One region of the Allobosea sp. LjRoot9 genome, then DNA from elsewhere that is predicted to be linked to it. Evidence: predicted binding sites of a transcription regulator. Region 1 holds the regulator's gene; each other region holds the start of a gene.
The links. Region 1 encodes LexA, which represses DNA repair genes until DNA is damaged. Its sites were predicted from a motif close to TGTTCNNNNTGTGTTCNG; they were not measured.
Positions count from the first base shown of each region.

Region 1 (3,426 bases):
GGCGGTCGATCGCGCGATGCATATCGAGGGCATCCGGCTGGTGCATAAATCCGGCGGGAAATCTGGCGTCTACGAGGCGGAGCAGCCGGCATGAGCCTGACCCCGGTCAAGGTCGCGCTGCAGGCGCTGCTCGACAGCGTTCCTGGGCCGACATCCGTCGAGATCGTTCCGCTGGCCTCCTGCGCCGGGCGCGTGCTGGGCGCCGACATCGTCGCGCTCAGGACACAGCCGCCTTTCGCCAATTCGGCCATGGACGGCTACGCAGCCCGCGCCGCGGATCTTGCGCCGGCAAATGAACTGCGCGTCATCGGCGAATCGGCGGCCGGGCGCGCCTTTGCAGGAACGGTCGGCCCCGGCGAGGCGATTCGCATCTTCACCGGCGCGCCTATGCCCGATGGTGCCGATACGATCCTGATCCAGGAGAATGCCGATGGCGTCGGCGGCACGGTCATCCGCGTCCGCGAAGGCGCCCAGCCGGGGCGTTTCGTCCGCCCGGCCGGCCTCGATTTCCGGGAAGGCGATGTCCTCCTCCCGGCGGGACGCCGGCTCGACAGTGCCGCGCTCGGCCTCGCGGCTGCAGCCGGACACCCTACCCTGCCGGTTCGGCGCAAGCCCCTGGTCGCGATCCTGGCGACCGGGGACGAACTCGTCCTGCCGGGCGAAACAGTCGGCCCCGACCAGATCGTCGCTTCGAACAGCTATTCCCTGGCGGCGATCGTCGAGGAGATCGGCGGAACAGCCTTCGATCTCGGCATTGCACGCGATAATCATCCCGATCTCGCCGCCAAGATCGAGCGGGCGCGAGCCGCCGGCGCTGACGTGCTGATCACGCTCGGCGGCGCCTCGGTCGGAGCGCATGACCTCGTACAGGAGGCCTTGAAGCGCCAGGGCATGGAGCTCGGCTTCTGGAAGATCGCGATGCGGCCGGGCAAGCCGATGATGATGGGGCGGCTTGGAGCCATGGTCGCCGTCGGCCTACCCGGCAACCCGGTCTCGTCGATCGTCTGCGGGCATCTGTTCGTGGCGCCGCTGATCGAGGCGCTGCTCGGCATGCCCGATCCCGCGCGCGACCGCAGCGAACCGGCGATCCTCGGAATTGATATGCCGGCTAATGATGAGCGTGAAGATTATCTGCGCGCCGATCTTCAGCACATCGAGGCCGGCTGGCTCGCCAGCCCCTTCGCCAAGCAGGATTCCTCGATGCTGGGCAATCTGGCGCGCGCTCGGGCGCTGGTCATTCGCCCGGCCCATGCAGAGCCGGCAAAAGAAGGCGCACCCTGCCGGATCATCCGCCTCCGCTAGGTTAGCTTGCGGAACACAACACGAACGTGTATGATGTTCGTGATTTGTTTCGAATTCGCGCCGCGGGCGCTGGCGGGGACCATGCTGACACGCAAACAATTCGAATTGCTCCGCTTCATCCAGGAACGCCTGCGTGAAAGCGGCGTGCCGCCCTCCTTCGACGAAATGAAGGACGCGCTCGATCTCCGCTCGAAATCCGGCATTCATCGCCTGATCATGGCGTTGGAGGAGCGAGGCTTCATTCGCCGGCTGCCCAATCGCGCCCGCGCATTGGAGGTGATCAAGCTTCCCGATGGCGTCGGCATGCCACAAGGCGCGCGCCCGCGTTTCAGCCCCTCCATCGTGCAAGGTGGCCTCGGCCAGGGCGGCGGCCTCGGCAAGGCGCGCCCGGCCCCTGGTCCCGAAGAGGAGGCGCGTGCCACGATCGCAATCCCGGTGATGGGGCGGATCGCCGCCGGCACGCCGATCTCGGCGATCCAGAGCCGCAGCCACAGTGTGGCGCTGCCGGCGGACATGCTCGGCGCCGGCGAGCATTTCGCGCTTGAGGTGCGCGGCGATTCGATGGTCGAGGCCGGCATTCTCGACGGCGACACCGTCGTCATCCGCCGGCAGGACACCGCCAATACCGGCGACATCATCGTGGCGCTGATCGATGACGAAGAGGCGACGCTGAAGCGCCTGCGCAAACGCGGCTCGTCAATCGCGCTTGAAGCCGCAAACCCGGCTTATGAAACCCGTGTGCTCGGCCCCGATCGGGTCAAGATCCAGGGTCGGTTGGTCAATCTGATGCGGCGCTACTGAAGCCGGTCGGGCTCGGCTGCCACATCGCCCGTATCGCTCCTCTCCGGCTGCCGCGCAGGAGGCTGCTGCGCGGGCCTTGTGCTTGTCGCCGCGCGCTTGCGTATCCAGGGGCGATCGGCATCCTGCCGTTCTGCCTGGACGATACGCCAGCCGCCTGCAGTGCCGATGAGGGAGGTCGCGCCGTCGCGGTTCAGGGCCGTCCGGTCGACCAGCTTCGCTGCGCAGGGAGCCGACCAGGGTATCGGCGTGACGACGAGGTCGGCGCGCAGGCAATCCTCGATGACGGCGAGCCGGTCTTTCGCATAGGCGATCCGGCGACCATTGCGAGCGGTAACGACACAGCCTTGCGTATCGCAAGCCGCATTCTTGCGCAGGCTCGCATCCGTGGGCTGCCGCCCATCGCCATCGGCGACGAGCCATTGTTGCAGCACGAAGCTGCTTGGCCGGCCGGCCAGAATGAAACGGTCGTCGGCTCCGCGCACGACGAGGCCGGAACCGTCGCGTTCGACCACGATATCCGGCCGGTCCGGCTTGGCCGCGACCGTGACGCCCATCACCAGCGGCAGGATGGCGAGCAGCCGAAGCTTCGTGCTCCACAGCGTCAGCCAGAGCAGTGTCATCGCAAGGCAGACCAGCGCGGCCTCGCCGAAGGCGGGAATGATCAGCGTCGAGTGGTCGATCGCCGCGACCCAGTGGGCCAGCCGCAGCACCACCTCGGAGGCGGCGCCCATCAGCCACCAGGCCGGCCAATCGAGGCCGAAGGGGTAGGCCAGCACTCCGAACACCGCAGCCGGCATGACGAACAGCGAGACGAAGGGCAAGGCGAGCGCATTGCCGAGCAGCCCGAACGGATTGAAGGTCTGGAAATGATAGGCGCCGAACGGGGCCGTCGCCGCCGTCGCCAGCAGGGTTGTGATGACGGTGCCGCTGGCGGCGATCCAGAGTGGGCGCAGCGGCCAGGGCCATGGCGATGGCGGCGCGGTCTGATTGCGTTCCTCCCAGCGCTCGGCAAAGGCGATCAGCGCCGCTACCGCCCCGAATGACATCTGGAAGCTCGGCCCGAGCAGCGCCTCGGGCTCGCGCAGCAAGACGATGATCGCTGCCAAGGCAAGGTTGCGCATGCTCAGCGCCGGGCGGTCGATCAGGATTGCGCCGAGCATCACCAGCGTCATGATCAATGACCTGACGGTTGCGACATCGGAGCCGGAGAAGACGCAATAGGCGGTTGCTCCGATCATGGCGGCAACGGCGGCGATCTTCTTGATCGGCCAGTGCAAGGCCAGCGTCTGCGAGAGCGCCAGCAGCGCCCGCACAAGCCAGAGG
Region 1 is NZ_CAXUPC020000001.1:1,045,770-1,049,195, reverse strand. It holds gene moaC (cyclic pyranopterin monophosphate synthase MoaC) at 1-94, shown strand, start outside; gene ACSQ3P_RS05000 (molybdopterin molybdotransferase MoeA) at 91-1,302, shown strand; gene lexA (transcriptional repressor LexA) at 1,384-2,103, shown strand; gene ACSQ3P_RS04990 (ComEC/Rec2 family competence protein) at 2,097-3,426, opposite strand, start outside.

Region 2 (3,426 bases), on a different contig from region 1:
CGGTACCTGGCGGCAAGGCGGAGCCTGCTCCCGAACCCGAGAAGCCGGCAGTGCCGTCGGCGTGTCTCGCGACCTTTGCCGAGCGCGGCGGCATCGCGCTTCCTTCGCCGTCGGAGAACGGCGGTGGCGCGTGCGCTATCGACGATCCCGTCACGTTCCGCAACATTGCGATGGCTGATGGGCACAAGGTCGAGCTCGACAGTGCGGTCACTGTCAGCTGCGCCTTTGCACTGGAAGTCCTGGGCTGGCTGCGCGACGATCTGCCCGGCATCATGGGCGCTGAGAACGGCAAGCTGACCGGATTGGTCGGGGTCGGCGGACATGCCTGCCGGCCGCGCAATGGGATGGCAGGCGCGCCCATCAGCGAACATGCGACCGGCAATGCGCTTGATCTCAGCGGCCTTCGCCTGCAGGACGGCCGAATCGTCACCCTGGCCGGTCGGGACGACGCGACGCGTCCCTTACGGGAATCCCTTCAAAAGAGCGCCTGCGCACGCTTCACGACGGTGCTCGGTGCGGGCTCCGACAGCTCTCACAAGGATCATCTCCATCTCGACATGCGTAAAAGGCCGCGTGGCTTCAAGATCTGCCAATGGACCGTCGAGTGACGGCGCTGGCGCGTGAACTGGAACGTCTTGGGACAGTTTCAAAGGCTCAGGGCGTCTGACCCTCCGCGCCCGCATGTCACGCCGGGCGCGTTTTCGCTGGAGCAGCCGGGGCCGCCTCGGACGCATGTTGCTCCCAACCAAAGACGCTCCGCCCGCCATACTCGGCCGAACGCCGGCGTTCCTCGGTCACATATTCGCACAGTGTCGGGCCGGTGGCGATCTGCTCCAGCCGGCGGCTCTCGCGGTCGAGCCGCGAGATCGCGGCGAGGCGATCGTCCTGCCCTAGCTTTGCCCGATCGACCGCGGATCTCAGCACCGCGATCGTCTGGTCGTAGACCTTGGTGGGCACGGCGAAGGGTTGCCGGTCCTTGCCGCCATGGGCGAGTGAGAAGCGTGCCGGATCGGCGAAGCGACACGGCGTGCCATGGACCACTTCGGCCACCATCGCAAGCGAGCGCACGGTGCGGGCCCCGACGCCTGGTACGAGGAGCAACTCGGAGAAATCGGCCGGGGCACTGTCGGCGGCTGCGGCGAGCGCGCCGTGCAGGCGCCGGGCGATCACGTCCTTGGGCCGGACATCGTGATGGGCCGGCATCACCAGATGCGGCAAGGCGAGCTGCGCGGACGACAGCACCGGCGGGGCCCGGTCGCGTTCCAATGCGGAAAATTCCCTGATGATGGCATCGGGCCCAATCTCGCGCAGCATTGCAATCTGGCCGTCGCGGGACGATCTCGCGCGCGCATCGGTGAGATTGATGATGCGGCCCTGGTTCTTGCCATCGATGGCGGCATGGGGCGCCTCGACGAAGCTGCCGAGCCCTTCCGACTGCCAGTGATAGCGCCGGGCGAGGCCGCCATCGCCGTTCATGCCTTGCTGCACCACGACCCATTGGCCGTCATCGGTGACGAAGAAGCCGTGCAGATAAAGGTCGAAACCATCCTGCACGGCGGCGCTGTCGACCTTGGCGACGAGGCGGCTTGCCTTTGCCAGCGCATGCCCGTCGAAGCCGACCCGGGCGCCGATCCGCTCCAGTTCTGCGGGCGTCTGCCGTGAATGGCTGCCTCGCCCACCGCACACATGCAGGCCGAGCTCGCCCGAGAGCGGTGCCAGTCCGCGCTTCAATGCGCCGATGACGCTCGTGGTGATGCCCGAAGAGTGCCAGTCCATGCCCATCACCGCGCCGAAGGACTGGAACCAGAAGGGGTGGGCCAGACGCCGCAGCAACTCGTCCCGGCCATAATGATGGATGATCGCTTCGCAGATGACAGCGCCGAGGCGCGTCATGCGCTGGGCGAGCCAGACCGGCACCCGGCCGTGATGCAAAGGCAGATCGGCACTGCCCGAGCGGCGCGTCATGCCAGGTCCTTGCGAACGAAACGGGAACTTTACATAGCGCAGTCCGACGGAAGTTGCCAAGAGCGTCCGAGGGGGCGTCCGCGCCGATCGCGCGGAACGTCTCGGCGGTTGGCCGGTTTAGCAAATGCCGTTTGGGAGTGGCTTTATTCGAGGAGGCGGACATGCCGGCGAAATCAGCAGCTCAGCAAAAGGCGGCAGGCGCCGCCCTGGCCGCCAAGCGCGGCGAGATCAAGAAAAGCAAACTCAAAGGCGCTTCCAAATCGATGGAGACATCGATGAGTGAACGCGAACTCGACGAGCTCGCCTCGACCAAACGCAAGGGCAAGCCCGAGCATGTGTCGAAATCGTGAGCCTCGTCTCGGTTGCGAAGGCAGCAGAATAGCATGTCGGATGGCGCAAGAGAGCTTCGCTTCGCCTTCAAGCGCATCGAGCGGGAACTACCGCACAGGCTGGCGTCATGGATGCGTTGGTTGCGGTACCCCCAATCGCGCTGGGTCAGACTTCCGGCGGGGATTGTCCTGATCTTCGGCGGCATCTTCGCGATCCTTCCGTTCCTGGGAGTGTGGATGCTGCCGCTCGGCCTGATGCTGATCGCAGCCGACGTGCCTTTTCTGCAGCGGCCCATGGCGCGGTTGACCATGTGGGGCGCGGACTATCTCGATCGCTACCGCGCACGACGGGCAAAGCGATAGCGGCTGGACCTGTGTAGGTCCGTTTTCCGGAGCGACCGCATCCGCAACGGCCTCCTTCTTGCTGCCGGGCAGGAGCGTCATGACCAGGATGAAGGCCGCAAGGACGAAGCAGATGGCCCGGCATCTCGGTGACGATGACCTCCAGCGTCGGGCCGCAAACGGGGCTGGGCGATGGGCGTCTTCAGGGGCTGTGATCGACGGCTATTCTGGGTGTCGGGCGTTCCAGGTCTCGGCATATTCGGCGCACATCCGATTGACGGCGTCCCGATCCGTGACACCTGCCGGCTTCGCGCGGGAGGGCAGGGCCGTTTGAAACGGCGCATAGCCTTGATGCGCCAGCCGCCAGAGTCGCCGAAGCTCCTTCAGCGGCTCGGAATGGTCGTCGACCCGCAGATCGAAGCTCGCAAACGGGGCATCGCTCCAGATGCGGATGGCGCAGGACTGACGCCCGCGGCTGTCGCCGCCCTCGCATTCGCCGGCTTCCATCGCGACGATGAGGCGCTCGTCGAAATCGAGCGTGGACGCCGCGAGATAGGCGTTAAGCGTCGCCTCGACGACCTGCGGCCCTGCCAGCATGTTCCCGGCGACGGAGACGTCGGGAGCGCTGACGCTGCCGCTCCATGCGATGCAGGCCGCGCCGGTATGGCAGGCCGCGCTGCCCGTGCGATCGATCACATGCACCTGCCTGTGATCGCGACCCTCATCGGCCGCCGCCAGGGTGCAGACGATATCCTGGGAAGAACAACCTTCCCCAAGCATCCTCAGGCCG
Region 2 is NZ_CAXUPC020000008.1:69,914-73,339, forward strand. It holds gene ACSQ3P_RS24665 (extensin-like domain-containing protein) at 1-608, shown strand, start outside; gene ACSQ3P_RS24670 (DUF763 domain-containing protein) at 685-1,965, opposite strand; gene ACSQ3P_RS24675 (DUF3008 family protein) at 2,127-2,315, shown strand; gene ACSQ3P_RS24680 (hypothetical protein) at 2,349-2,657, shown strand; gene ACSQ3P_RS24685 (DUF1028 domain-containing protein) at 2,859-3,426, opposite strand, start outside.
Region 2: ACSQ3P_RS24670 (DUF763 domain-containing protein) is a predicted target of LexA. The motif match lies at 1,977-1,994, and genes of this name have one in related genera.

Region 3 (3,426 bases), on a different contig from region 1:
CATGGCGTCGCGGATTTCGGCACGCTCATAGAAGCGCGGGCCGCCGATGACGCGATAGGGCAGGCCGAGATGGACGAAACGATCCTCGATCTCGCGCATCTGCGCCGAGATGCGCACCAGGATCGCGATCTCGGAGAGGTTATGGCCGTTGCGCTGCAGGCTCTCGATCTCGTCGCCGATCAGCCTGGCTTCTTCCTGGCTGTCCCAGGCGCCGGTGATGGTGACCTTCTCGCCCTCGACATCCTCGGTGCGCAGCGTCTTGCCGAGCCGGCCCTCATTGCGGGCGATCAGCTTGGAGGCGGTGGCGAGGATATGCCCGGTCGAGCGGTAATTGCGCTCCAGCCGGACGACGGTGGCGCCGGGAAAATCGTGCTCGAAGCGCAGGATGTTGTCGACCTCGGCGCCGCGCCAGCCATAGATCGACTGGTCGTCGTCGCCGACGCAGGCGATGTTGCGCCGGCCCTGGGCGAGCAGCCGCAGCCAGAGATATTGGGCGGTGTTGGTGTCCTGATACTCGTCGACCAGGATGTAGCGGAAGCGCTCGTGATAGGTTGCGAGAACATCGGGATTGTCGCGGAACAGCGTCAGGCAGTGCAGCAGCAGGTCGCCGAAATCGACGGCGTTCAGCGTCTTCAAGCGCTCCTGATAGGCGTGGTAGAGCGCGCCGCCCTTGCCATTGGCGAAGACCGCGGCCTCGCCGGGTGGGACATCCTTGGGCGCCAGGCCGCGGTTCTTCCAGCTATCGATGAAGCCCGCCAGCATGCGGCCCGGCCAGCGCTTCTCGTCGATATCGGCCGCCGCGATCACCTGCTTCATCAGGCGGATCTGGTCGTCGGTGTCGAGGATGGTGAAGTCCGAGCGCAGGCCGAGCAGTTCGGCATGGCGGCGCAGCAGCTTGGCCGAGATCGAGTGGAAGGTGCCGAGCCACGGCATGCCCTCGGCGACTGGGCCGACGAGATGGGCGATGCGCTCCTTCATCTCGCGCGCCGCCTTGTTGGTGAAGGTCACCGACAGGATCTGCGAGGGATAGGCACGGTTGGTCGCGATGAGATGGGCGATGCGGGTCGTCAGCACGCGCGTCTTGCCGGTGCCGGCACCGGCCAGCACGAGCACGGGGCCGTCCGTGGCCTCGACGGCGAGGCGCTGCTCCGGGTTCAGGCCCGCGAGATAGCCGGCGGCGGGAGCCGCCGCAGCGCGCGCAGCGAGGCCGCCGGGGCGAGGCAAGGGGGCGGAGGTGGCGTTGTGGTCGGACAAGGTGCGCAGCGCTCGATCGTGATTCGTTCTGGCGTCAATATAGGGTGTTGTGCGGCGGATTGCTGGACAAGACGGATGGGCGTTGAATGCACCGTCGAATCCTTAGTCAGGATGCGTGCCGATGACCATGGACACCGCTCCCCGCTATTCCACCTATGAGGTCACGAACCAGGCCCCACCCTTGGCCGATTATGACGCCTTCGCGGCCGATCCGGTGCTGCAGGCGGCGATATCGGCTTTTGCTGCGGATTGGGCCAGGGACCGCCTGCACGAGACCGGGCGCTGCGTCGGCTCCGCCCAGGTGCAGGAGCTGGCGCGGCTCGCCAACCGCTTCACGCCGGAGGCGCGCACGCATGACCGCTTCGGCAATCGCATCGACCAGATCGCCTTCCATCCGGCCTGGCACGAGTTGATGAGCCTGACCATCGGCCAGGAGACGCATGCCTTGTGCTGGAACCGGCCGGGGCCGGGCGCGCAGGTCGCGCGCGCGGCGCTGCAATATCTCTGGTACGGCGCGGAAAGCGGAGTCTGCTGCCCGATCAGCATGACCTATTCGGCAATCCCGATCCTGAAGCAGGATGCGGCGCGCTGGGCGGAATGGGGCGCGCTCATCACCTCCAACGCCTATGACAGCCGGCAAGGGCCGGCCGCGACCAAGACCGGGGCGACCGTCGGCATGGCGATGACGGAGACGCAAGGCGGCTCGGATCTGCGCCAGACGCAGACGGTCGCCAGGGACAATGGCGACGGCACGCATTCGCTCTTCGGGCAGAAATGGTTCTTCTCCGTGCCGCATTCCGACGTCTTCCTGACGTTGGCGCGCACGGAGGAGGGCGTCTCCTGCTTCGTCGTGGCCGGTTGGCTGCCATCGGGCGAGCGCAACGGCATCGCGATCCAGCGGCTCAAGGAGAAATGCGGCAACCGCTCCAATGCCTCGTCGGAAATCGAGTTTCGCGGCGCGATCGGGCATATGCTCGGCGAGCCGGGACGGGGCCTGCGGACCGGGCTTGCGATGAACCACAACACCCGGCTCGACATCGCCGCCGCCTCCGCCGGGCTGATGCGGCAGGCGGTGGCGCAGGCCGCGCATCACTGCGCGCACCGGCACGCTTTCCAGCGGGCGCTGATCGACCAGCCGATCATGCAGAACGTCCTCGCCGATCTTGCCATCGAGGCAGAGGCCGCTGCCTGGCTCGCCTTTCGGCTGTTTGCGGCGGTGGACCGGCAGGAGACTTCGCAGAGCGAGCGATTGCTCGCGCGGATCGGCGCGCCGATCGCGAAATACTGGGTTGCGAAGCGCACGCCGGCCGTTCTCGTCGAGGCGCTGGAATGCCATGGCGGCAACGGTTTCATCGAGGAGCACGCGATGGCGCGGCATTATCGCGAGGCGCCGCTGAACTCGATCTGGGAGGGTTCGGGCAACGTCATCTGCCTGGATGTGCTGCGCTCATTGGAGCGGGAGCCAGGCGCGCTGCCGGCACTGCAGGACGAATTGCGCGCCGCCAAGGGCGCCGACCGGCGCTACGACGCGGCGCTCGCCGCGCTGGACAGCGCGCTGCCCGAACTCGTCCGGCAGGAAGGCCAGGCGCGGCGGCTGGTCGAGCGATTGGCGCTGTTGCTGCAAGCCTCGCTGCTGCTGCGCCATGCCGCGCCCGCTGTCGCCGACGCCTTTGTCGCCAGCCGGCTGGATGGCGGCTGGTCGGGGCATTTCGGTGATCTGCCGACCGGTGTGGACGCGGGGAGCCTAGCGCGGCGAGCGGTGCCGGCGCTGGGGTGAACGGCGAACCGGAGGGGCGCGGGGAACCCCTCTCCTGTAAGGAGAGGGTTCCCCGCGCTACCTCGATCACCCTTCCGCCGGCACGAAATCCATCGCGACGCCGTTCATGCAGTAGCGCAAGCCCATCGGGGGCGGGCCGTCGGGGAAGACATGGCCGAGATGGCCGCCGCAGCGGGCGCAATGCACCTCGGTGCGCGTCATCATGAAGCTGCCGTCCTGACTCGTGCCGACTGCGCCTTCGAGCGGTTGGTCGAAGCTCGGCCAGCCGGTGCCGCTCTCGAATTTGGTGCCGGCCTTGAACAGCGGGTTGCCGCAACCGGCGCAGATGAAGGTCCCAGTGCGCTTCTCGTAGTTCAGGGCGCAGGAGCCGGCGCGCTCGGTGCCATGGCCGCGCA
Region 3 is NZ_CAXUPC020000013.1:32,573-35,998, reverse strand. It holds gene ACSQ3P_RS29625 (UvrD-helicase domain-containing protein) at 1-1,254, opposite strand, end outside; gene ACSQ3P_RS29620 (acyl-CoA dehydrogenase family protein) at 1,376-3,031, shown strand; gene msrB (peptide-methionine (R)-S-oxide reductase MsrB) at 3,098-3,426, opposite strand, start outside.
Region 3: ACSQ3P_RS29625 (UvrD-helicase domain-containing protein) is a predicted target of LexA. The motif match lies at 1,268-1,285, and genes of this name have one in related genera.

Region 4 (3,426 bases), on a different contig from region 1:
ATATGATTGAAGCGACCCGGCCTGTTCCAACGAACCGGTTGCGCAGCCTCCAAGCAGCGCGCCGGCTATTCCAATGAAGGAAATCAGAGGATTTCTCTGCATGTTCACGCTTTTCCCAACCGAGATGGCTTGCGTCGCAGGCCGCGACAATGGATCCGAACAGCCCTTGGAGCGATCTCTTGGGACTATTAGTGCACAGAGTGCAGTTTGATTGAGGCGCCTTTGTGTCGACGCCGCTCGCGCGCTCAGGCTTGGGACCTCAGTCATCTCGATTTTTGCGCTGCGCCGGCCACGCCTGTATGGTTGGAAATATCAAGTTGAGGCAGATATGCGACAAGCATCTCCCAAATCAGAAGGCCTTCGCGAGCGCAATCGTCGCGAGAAGCACGAACACATAACCAATGTCAGTATTCGATTATTTCTCGAGAACGGTTACGATGCCACGACGCTCGCCGATATTGCCCTTTCAGCGGGGATTTCCAGAAGGCATCTGTTCAATTATTTCGACAGCAAGGACGAAATCCTGTTTTCGCACCTGCGCGAATATTATGAGATGATTGCCGAATCCATTGCCCGAGGTTCCCCTGACGAGCCCGCCATGGAGGTCGTACGCAAGGCGATCCTTTCAAACCTGACACGCTTCGATGCAGAGAGAACGCTCGCGATTGCAAAAATCATGAGAAACAATGCGGCGCTTCAGAGCAAGAATCGCGCGAATGAAATCAATCTTGAAAAGGCTATCATGAAAGGCCTGTCGACTTTGTGGCCCGGTGGAGAGTCTCATGATCGGCTATTATTTGCCTCTATATTGTCATCTGGCGCAATCCGCTTTGCCACACACATCTGGTTGCGAGACGAAAACGACATGAAGCTCGCAGATTGCGTGGCCGATGCCTTTGATCGAATGAATCTTGAAATTAAATGCACTTAGTGAATCAATAACAGATCAGAGGCGACGCTGACCTGTCGACCGCCCCGCAACAAGCACTCATCAGCTCACTCGCTCCTGCCGATCTCCGCAGGCGATGTGTCGCGTGCCCCTACCTGCCCACGATCTCGCCGCCGCTGCTGAAGAGCGCCCGCGTCATCGGCCGCGCCAGGAAGCTGTGGGGGAAGCCGAGTTCGATCGCGCTTGCCGCATCGAGCCGGCCGCGCTGATCCATCTCCTGGCCGATTGGTCACCGGCCCCTCCCGGCTTCCCATCTATTATCCGAGCCGGCAGCAGATGGCCCCGGCGCTGCGCGCCTTCATCGATTTCGCGGCCGGCAGCACCAAGGCGCGGTAGCCGGCCCGACCTCGGCGCCTGCGCTCAGGCGCCCGCCCGTTCCCGCCGCACCGACAGGCGGCGCGGGGCGCCACCCAGCCTGCCCGCGAGGACGAGGCCCTTGGGCACGACGAGGCCGGCGCGCAAACGCCGCGCGCCGAAGGAGATCGCCGCGCGCTCGCGCAGCGAACCGGCGACGCCGCGCAAAGGGATCAAGGCCGGGCTGTCGGGCGCGAGCATGAGATGCCGGTCGACGACCTGGGCCCAATGCGACTGCGGCGCATCGCCCGCATCGAGCAGGAGCAACCAGTCCCCGCGCGCCTGCGCTGCGCCGAGATGCCAGCCCTCCGCGGCGCCCGTCCGCAGATAGCTCGCGCCCGTGGCGTCGGCCAATCGCTCGACCTCGCGATCGCCAGTGGCATCGACCACGACCGCATGGCCAAGGAATCCATCGGCGACAGCGGGAATGAGGACCGCGAAGGTCGCGGCGAGCAGGCTGGGGGGGCCGTCGGCCCGGATCACGGCAGTGAGCATGCGCAAATCCATATGACGCAGCGCAACATGTCGCAATCCTGTCACTTGCAATCTGTTCTCTATATGTTCACATTGAAAACATAGAAACGCGCCGATTCCCGGCGGTTTTCAGGACGGTTCAGCGTCATGCGCCAAGCCATGCCCTCTGCCAGGCCCTCTTCGCGGCCGATTCCGGCCCAGCCGCTCAAGCGGCATGACAGCGAGCCCGCCTCGGTTTCCGCGCGCGTCGCGCCGCTCGACCCGATGGCCTATGCCGGGCACCGGATCGACCCGGAACGCCGGCGCGGACGCGGCGCCACGATCAATCCAGGCGGGCGCTTCGAGGCCGAGCAACGCGTCCTTGAGGATGATGGCTGGGGCACGCTCGGAGAATTGCCGGCCTTCAAGACCGAGGTCTCGATCGAGAAGCCGCGCACGATCATTACCAGGAATGACTCCCCGGATATTTCGTTCGACCGCTCGATCAATCCCTATCGTGGCTGCGAGCATGGCTGCGTCTATTGCTTCGCGCGGCCGAGCCACGCCTATCTCGGCCTGTCGCCGGGCCTCGATTTCGAAAGCAAGCTGACGGCCAAGCCCGATGCGGCGATCCTGCTGGAGAAGGAGCTCAGCGCCTCCTCCTACCAGCCGCGCACCATCGCGATCGGCACCAATACCGACGCCTATCAGCCGATCGAGAAGAAGCTGCGGATCATGCGCTCGATCCTGGAGGTGCTGGCGAAGTTCAACCACCCGGTCGGGATCGTGACGAAATCGGCGCTGGTCCAGCGCGACATCGACATCTTGGCGCCGATGGCCGCGAAAGGCCTCGCCAAGGTCGCGATCTCGCTGACCACGCTCGATCCCAAGATCGCCCGCACGATGGAGCCGCGCGCCGCCTCACCGGCCAAACGCCTGGAGACGATCAGGGCTTTGTCGGAGGCCGGCATCCCGGTCACGGTGCTGGTCGCGCCGATCATTCCGGCAATCAACGAGCATGAGATCGAGCGCATCCTCGACGCCGCCAAGGCCGCCGGCGCGCGCGAGGCGGGCTATGTATTGCTGCGGCTGCCGCTGGAGGTGAAGGATCTGGTGCAGGACTGGCTGCTGACGCACCACCCCGACAAACTGCGCCATGTCGTCTCGCTGATCCGCTCGACACGCGGCGGCAAGGATTACGACCCGGCCTGGGGCCAGCGCCAGGTCGGCTCGGGGCCTTACGCCTGGATGATCGGGCGGCGCTTCGAGATGGCGGCCGAGCGGCTCGGCTTCAACGCGACGAGGCTCAGGCTGCGCAACGACCTGTTCCTGAAGCCCGAGAAGGAAAAGGCGCAGCTGAGTTTGTTTTGAAGAGCCGGCGAGGCCGCATCGTCATGCTCACCCTTGTGGCGAGCATCCAGTTCTTGAACACGCCCCTCGCCGAAGGAAGACGTGGATGGTCGGAACAGGCCCGACCATGACGGGGAGTGCACCGGCCGGGATGACGTGGACAGCCATGCCGAGAGCATGGCCGGCCGGCACCGCATATTGCATAAGGCGCGGCATGAGCGCCGATTTCAGCCGTGAGACGCAAGCCATCGCAACCGGGTTCTGGCCGCTGGCCGGGATCGACGAGGTCGGGCGCGGGCCGCTGGCTGGACCGGTGGTCG
Region 4 is NZ_CAXUPC020000007.1:158,376-161,801, reverse strand. It holds gene ACSQ3P_RS23650 (DUF3313 domain-containing protein) at 1-102, opposite strand, end outside; gene ACSQ3P_RS23645 (TetR/AcrR family transcriptional regulator) at 329-931, shown strand; gene ACSQ3P_RS23640 (hypothetical protein) at 1,041-1,163, opposite strand; partial or broken gene ACSQ3P_RS23635 (LysR family transcriptional regulator) at 1,155-1,285, shown strand; gene ACSQ3P_RS23630 (glycosyltransferase family A protein) at 1,310-1,798, opposite strand; gene ACSQ3P_RS23625 (PA0069 family radical SAM protein) at 2,042-3,127, shown strand; gene rnhB (ribonuclease HII) at 3,321-3,426, shown strand, end outside.
Region 4: ACSQ3P_RS23625 (PA0069 family radical SAM protein) is a predicted target of LexA. The motif match lies at 1,852-1,869, and genes of this name have one in related genera.